One region of the Janthinobacterium longum genome, then DNA from elsewhere that is predicted to be linked to it. Evidence: predicted binding sites of a transcription regulator. Region 1 holds the regulator's gene; the other holds the start of a gene.
What was found. Region 1 encodes sigma-54, which starts transcription at its own class of promoters, with help from an activator protein. Its sites were predicted from a motif close to TGGCANGNAANCTGCTTT; they were not measured.
Positions count from the first base shown of each region.

Region 2: the regulator sigma-54 is predicted to act here: its motif matches at 1,713-1,730, upstream of ACQ4WM_RS24415 (methanol/ethanol family PQQ-dependent dehydrogenase).

Region 1 is NZ_JBNYXQ010000002.1:382,816-386,287, reverse strand. Features, by position in the region: gene rapZ (RNase adapter RapZ) at 1-530, shown strand, start outside; gene hpf (ribosome hibernation-promoting factor, HPF/YfiA family) at 612-971, opposite strand; gene ACQ4WM_RS09995 (RNA polymerase factor sigma-54) at 1,040-2,518, opposite strand; gene lptB (LPS export ABC transporter ATP-binding protein) at 2,523-3,281, opposite strand; gene lptA (lipopolysaccharide transport periplasmic protein LptA) at 3,281-3,472, opposite strand, start outside.
Region 2 is NZ_JBNYXQ010000017.1:7,206-10,677, forward strand. Features, by position in the region: gene adh (aldehyde dehydrogenase) at 1-326, opposite strand, end outside; gene pedF (cytochrome c-550 PedF) at 631-1,137, shown strand; gene ACQ4WM_RS24410 (high-potential iron-sulfur protein) at 1,208-1,528, opposite strand; gene ACQ4WM_RS24415 (methanol/ethanol family PQQ-dependent dehydrogenase) at 1,785-3,472, shown strand, end outside.

The sequences.
Region 1 (3,472 bases):
CCCATCACAATCCCGCCAGCCGCCGCACGCTGATCGAATGCATCTCGGAAGAGCGCGAACGGCTGTCGGCAATCCAGCAACTGGGCCATGTGATCGATACGTCGGAACTGAGCGCCAACAAACTGCGTGCCTGGGTCAAGGATATCGTCGCCTCCGAGCGCGCACCGCTGACTCTGTTCTTCGAGTCGTTCGCTTTCAAGCTGGGCGTGCCGCTGGACGCCGATTTCGTGTTTGACGTGCGGGCCCTGCCCAATCCGTATTACGACCTGGCGCTGCGGCCGCTCGATGGCCGCGACGCGCCCGTGATCGCTTTTCTGGACGCCCAGCCCAGCGCGCTGGAATTGTTTGCCGATATCCGCAATTTCGTGGAAAAGTGGCTGCCATCGTTCAAGTCCGACAACCGCAGTTATCTGACGGTGGCGCTCGGCTGCACGGGTGGGCAACACCGTTCGGTGTATATGGCGGAACACCTGGCGCAGTATTTTGCCGACCGCGAACGGGTCGTGCTGCGCCACCGCGAGCGTCACTGAGGCGGAAAAACGGACGCAAAAAAGGGCGCGATGATAAAACAGCGCGCCCTTAGTTGATCACAACAATCTGGAGCGGCAGGCCTAGACGGCGGCGGCTTCTTCAGCAGTGTTGTCTGGCAGATGCTTGATCGCCTCTTTACCGTGCTCTTGCACTTTGGTTTTGTACTTCATCACTTGCCGGTCGAGCTTGTCGATCAGGCTGTCAATTGCGGCATACAGGTCATGCGCCAGGCTTTCCACGTAGACGGTCTTGCCGCTCAGTCGCAGATTCACTTCGGCCTTCTGGCGTTTTTCTTTCTCTTTGAGGTTGTCGACGGTCAGAATCACGGCAATATCGATAACGTGATCGAAATGGCGTTTCACGCGCTCCAGTTTGGTTTGTACGTATTCACGGATGGCTGGTGTCACTTCGAGATGATGTCCGCTGATGGTGAGATTCATACACACTCCTAAAGATGATCGGGTTCGTGCGGTGTCCATCGATCCGGCCCGCAGAGGAACCGAAAAAACTACAAAGACTTACGCAGACTCACTGGCGGAATTTTCAACGCTTCCCGGTATTTGGCAACAGTACGTCGCGCAATTACCATGCCTTGTTCCCCCAGCATGTCCGCAATCTTACTGTCGGATAAAGGATTTTTAGGGTTCTCTGCTCCTGTCAATTGCACGATCAAGGCCCGTATCGCCGTCGATGACGCCTCCCCTCCTGCTTCGGTGGCGACGTGGCTGCCAAAGAAATACTTCAACTCAAACATTCCATGCGGGGTCAGCATGTACTTTTGGGTTGTTACGCGCGAGATAGTACTCTCGTGTAAACCCAGTGTATCAGCTATTTCGCGAAGCACAAGTGGCCGCATGGCAACTGCGCCGTGCGAGAAAAAATCCTTTTGCCGTTCCACTATCGCCTGCGCCACGCGCAGGATGGTGTCGAAACGCTGGCGCATGTTCTTGATCAGCCATTTGGCTTCCTGCAGCTGTGCGCCCATGCCGCCTTCGCCCTTGCCCTGCTTGAGCAGATTGGCATACATGGCGTTCACGCGCAGGCGCGGCATCACGTCATTGTTCAGCGAAACCTGCCAGCCGTTGCGGGCGCGCTTGACCACCACATCGGGTACCACGTAGTCGGACACATCCGAAGCGAACACGGCGCCCGGGTGCGGGTTGCACAAGCGAATCACGGTCTGCGCCTCGCGCAGGTCTTCGTCATCGCAGTCGAGGGCTTTCTTGAGCTTGTTGAAGTCGCGCTGGGCAAACCAGGCCAGGTGTTTTTCAACGATGGTCAGGGCCATGCGGCGCGTCACCAGCGCCACCTGCGGCAAGCGTTTGATCTGCAGCGCCAGGCATTCGGACGCGTTGCGCGCGCCGACGCCGGGCGGATCGAAACTTTGCAGCAGCGCCAGCGCCGTGCGCAGTTCGTCGGCATCGACTTCCAGCTCTTCCGGCAGGCGCGCCAGGATATCGTCGAGCGGCTCTTCCAGGTAGCCGTTGTCGTCAAGCGCATCAATGATCAATTCCACCAGTGCACGGTCGCGCAGTTCCAGTACCGTCACGCGCATCTGCTCCATCAGGTGCTCGCGCAAGGTGCAGTGATGGGCCTCCAGTTGCGGACGAGAATCCTCGTCATCGGGCGCCTTGCCGCGGCTGGCCTCGTTCCAGTCGCTGTCGCCGCCCTCTGGCGCGGCCGTGCTCTCGCCGCCATCGCCATCGAACGTTTCCGCTTCTGCCGCCGGTGCAGGCGCTTCCTGGCCCGGTGGCGCAGGCGGCGCTTCAGCGGGCGCCGCCGTCGAACTCAGGGCACCGTCGGACAACAGGCGCAGCGAGCGGTCGAGCGGATCGTCCAGCCGTTCCAGCAAGGGATTATCGGTCAGCAACTGCTCCAGCTCCTGGTGCAATTCCAGCGTGGACAGTTGCAGCAGACGTATCGATTGCTGTAATTGCGGCGTCAGTGCCAGGTGCTGCGAGGTGCGCAGCTGCAGTGATTGTTTCATTGGCTTACATGCGGAAGTGTTCGCCCAGATACACGCGGCGTACCGACTCGTTGGCGATGATGTCGTCGGGCCGCCCCGACGCCAGTACCGAACCCTGATTGATGATATAGGCGCGGTCGCAGATGCCCAGCGTTTCGCGCACATTATGGTCGGTGATCAGCACGCCGATATTGCGTTCCTTCAAAAACCGCACAATGCGCTGGATCTCGATCACGGCAATCGGATCGACGCCGGCGAACGGCTCGTCGAGCAGCACGAAACGCGGGTCGGTAGCCAGCGCGCGGGCGATTTCCACGCGGCGGCGCTCGCCGCCCGACAGCGACAAGGCCTGGTTTTCGCGCAGCTTTTCAATTTGCAGGTCGGCCAGCAATTTGTCGAGGCGTTCCTCGATTTCGGGCTTTTTAAGCGGGCGGCCGTCGACCGTCTGGATTTCCAGCACGGCGCGGATATTGTCTTCCACCGTCAGCTTGCGAAACACCGATGCTTCCTGCGGCAGGTAGGACAGGCCCATCTGTGCGCGGCGGTGGATCGGCAGGCTGGAGATATCGACACCGCTGATATCGATGGTGCCGCCATCGGACGGCACCAGGCCCACGATCATGTAGAACGAGGTGGTCTTGCCGGCGCCGTTCGGGCCCAGCAGGCCCACCACTTCGCCGCACTCGACTTGCAGCGATACATCATGCACCACCTGCCGCTTGCCATAGGTTTTCTGCAGTCCCCGCACGATCAGGGTGCTGCCGCAACGTTCATTCTTGTCCATTATTTCTTCCCTGGCGTGGGCGCGGCCGGTGCTTGGTCTGCCGCCGGCTTGTTCTTCGGCTGTATCACCATGCGCACGCTGCCGGCGCCAGGTGTGCTGGTGCCGCTGTCGCTGTTTTCCATATTGAACAACTCATTGCGGCTGTCATACGAAATGAAGGCGCCATTGGCCACATCGGTCGGTTTGGTGCC
Region 2 (3,472 bases), on a different contig from region 1:
GGCTTGCCGTTGTCGATGGTCTCGGCGGTGGCGATCAGCGACAAATTCGCTTCCATGCGGTCGGCGATTTTATTGAGGATATTGGCGCGTTCCGTTTGCGAGGTCTTGCCCCATGCGTCCTTGGCCGCGTGCGCGGCATCCAGCGCCAGCTCAACGTCTTCGGCAGTGGAGCGGGCCACTTCGCAGAAGACCTGGCCGGTGATCGGCGTGATATTGCCGAAGTATTCGCCTTTGACGGGAGCGACGAATTTGCCGCCGATATAGTTGTCGTAGCGTTGTTTGAAGGGATTGGCTACGCCCAGTTTGCTGATGTCTGCCAGATTCATGTCGTCCTCTTTCTCGTTGGTCTTGGCTTCGATGAAAGCCGCCGGGAGGCGGCCCTTTGGATTATTCGTCAGGTGATCCTGATCTCTTGTTTTGCAAATGCCGTGCCAGCACGCAAACAGCGGCGGTGACCGTTCGCCACGCGCAAAGCTGCGTCAAATGGGATCATCCGCGCCCGACAGTTGTTGCGTTTCTGAGCAGCGCAGCACGCATGGCAACAAGGCGCACTGGCGATGCGCGCGATGGCATACCGATTGCTACCCTGGTCATGCCGCGATCAAGCGCATAACCACAACGGAGACCATCATGACCCCACATATTGCTGTCAACACTAACAGAAAAACCAGCCGCCTGCGCAGCGTGCGGCTTGCCGCTGGCGGCCTTGCCTGCATACTGGCCGCCGCCGTCTGGGCACATGGCAACATGACGCCACAGGCGGTCGACACATCCACACTGCCACAACTGGGCGCCGAGTGGCGCACGGAAAATCCGTACAGGAACAATGCGGAAGCGATACGGATCGGCAACTCCGCTTTTACGCAAAATTGCGCCCGCTGCCACGGACTGGAAGCCGTTTCGGGCGGCATGGCGCCCGACTTGCGCAAGCTCGACAATGACTGCGCGGCCTTGTCGGATGCCAAGAAAAAAGAGGCTTGCGCTCAGGAAATTGATCAGTATGTGCTGGACACGGTACGCCATGGACGCTCGCGCAATGGCGCCGTCTATATGCCGCCGTTCGAAGGCGTATTCAGCCAGGAGGCGATCTGGGCGGTGAAGGCGTATCTGGAGACGCGGCGCGAAGTGCCTTTGTAGGATCACGCCTGTCATCAAAAGCAGGCGCTGCCACGGCAGCGCCTCTGCTGCCTCTGCTTGCTACCCCTTATTACTCCGGAATTTTTGCCCAGGCCAGGCACCAGCCCGGCGCCGCAATCTGTTTGCGGCCAAACATGGCGCAACCTGCCCACGCATCATCCTTTTTGCCCTGGAAGAAAGAACAGTTGGCACAGTGCTGAGCCGGCTTGTGCTGCGGATATTTTTTCGTATCGACCCTGGTCGTGTCGTGGCGGTAGCCGAGTGCCCTGGCCTGGTCGCTGTCCTCGTCGACTTTCGGCGCGGTCGACTGTGCGCCGGCGAGCGAGGCTGCGCCCATGCCGCCGACGGCGAGCAACTGGCAAAGGAAATGGCGGCGTGGTACTGGGTGCATGATGGTCTCCTGTTGTGGTTATAGGAAGGCGCATATCGGCCTTCCCTGCTCCCAACAGCAACCCTTGTGCCAGCCCGGCCCTGCCACCGGCAGCGACGCCGCACTGTAACAAAACAGCACAGCGCCGCGTTGCCAACTGTGGCAGTACGGCGCATACCGACGCGCCCGCGCCGTGGAAAAAGCCTGGCACGCATGTTGCTCAATTACCCATGGCAACCACGTCGCACCACCATAAAAACCAACAAGGGAGACCAGCATGCAGCCACAATTTCCACGTCCGATCGCTTTCGCCATCCTCGCCCTGATCGCCGGCGCCGTCTCGGCGGCCGATACCAAAGTTACCTGGGACGATATCGCCAACGCCGACAAGGGTACCGCCGATGTGCTCAGTTACGGCCTGGGCCTGAAAGCGCAGCGCCACAGCCTGGCGAAAAAAATCAACACGAAAAATGTCGGCCAGATCGTGCCCGCCTGGACCTTCTCGTTCGGTGGCGAAAAGCAGCGCGGCCAGGAAGCCCAGGCGCTGGTGCATGACGGCATCATCTATGTGACCGCCTCTTACTCGCGCATTTATGCACTCGACGCCAAGACCGGCAAGCAGCTGTGGGCCTATGAACACCGCCTGCCCGACGATATCCGCCCATGCTGCGATGTGGTCAACCGGGGCCCGGCCATCTATGGCGACAAGGTCTATTTCGGCACGCTCGACGCGCGCATGGTGGCGCTGAACAAGAACACCGGCAAGGTGATGTGGAACGAAAAATTCGGCGACCAGAAACTCGGTTACACGATGACGGGCGCGCCATTCGTGATCCGCGAAAAAGGCGGCCGCGTACTGCTCATACACGGCAACTCGGGCGATGAATTCGGCGCCCAGGGCTGGCTGTTCGCGCGCGATCCGGATACCGGCGCGGAAGTATGGGCACGGCCGCTGGTCGAAGGCCATGTGGGCCGCGCCGATGGCAAGCCGGGCACCCCGACTGGAGACGCAAAAGCGCCCAGCTGGCCGCGCGACAAGGACGGCAAGCTGCGCGAATCGTGGGAGCACGGCGGGGGCGCGCCGTGGCAGACGGCGTCGTTCGATCCCGAAACCAATACCATCGTCATCGGCGCCGGCAACCCGGCGCCATGGAATACCTGGGAACGGACCAAGGAAGGCGACGACCCGCGCAACTGGGACAGCCTGTTCACCTCGGGCCAGTCCTATGTCGATGCCAGCACGGGCGAACTGAAAGGCTTTTACCAGCACACGCCGAACGACGCCTGGGATTTTTCAGGCAATAACTCGGTGGTGCTGTTCGACTACAAGGATGCCAGGACGGGCAAGCTGATCAAGGCCTCGGCCCACGCCGACCGCAATGGATTCTTCTACGTAACCGACCGTAGCAAGCTGGCGACAGGCGCCGGCTACCCGAACAAGCCGACTTCCCTGATCAATGCCTGGCCTTTCGTTGACGGCATCAACTGGGCCACCAGCATCGACCTGAAAACCGGGCGGCCGGTGGAAAACGGCAAGCGCCCGCCGCTGCCGGAAGCGGGTGCCGACAAGGGCAAGGCCGTCTTCGTGTCGCCACCATTTTTGGGCGGTACCAACTGGATGCCGATGTCATATTCGCCCGACACCGGCCTGTTCTACATCCCCGCCAATCACTGGGGCATGGATTACTGGACCGAGCAGATCCACTACAAGGCTGGTTCGGCCTACCTGGGCCAGGGCTTCCGCATCAAGCGCCTGTATGAAGACCATATCGGCACCCTGCGCGCCATCGATCCGAAGACCGGCAAGATCGTCTGGGAAAACAAGGAGAAATTCCCGCTGTGGGGCGGCACCCTGACCACCGCCGGCGGCCTCTTGATCACCGGGACCTCGGACGGCTTCGTCAAGGCCTTCGACGCGAAGACCGGCAAGGAATTGTGGAAGTACCAGACCGGCTCCGGCGTGGT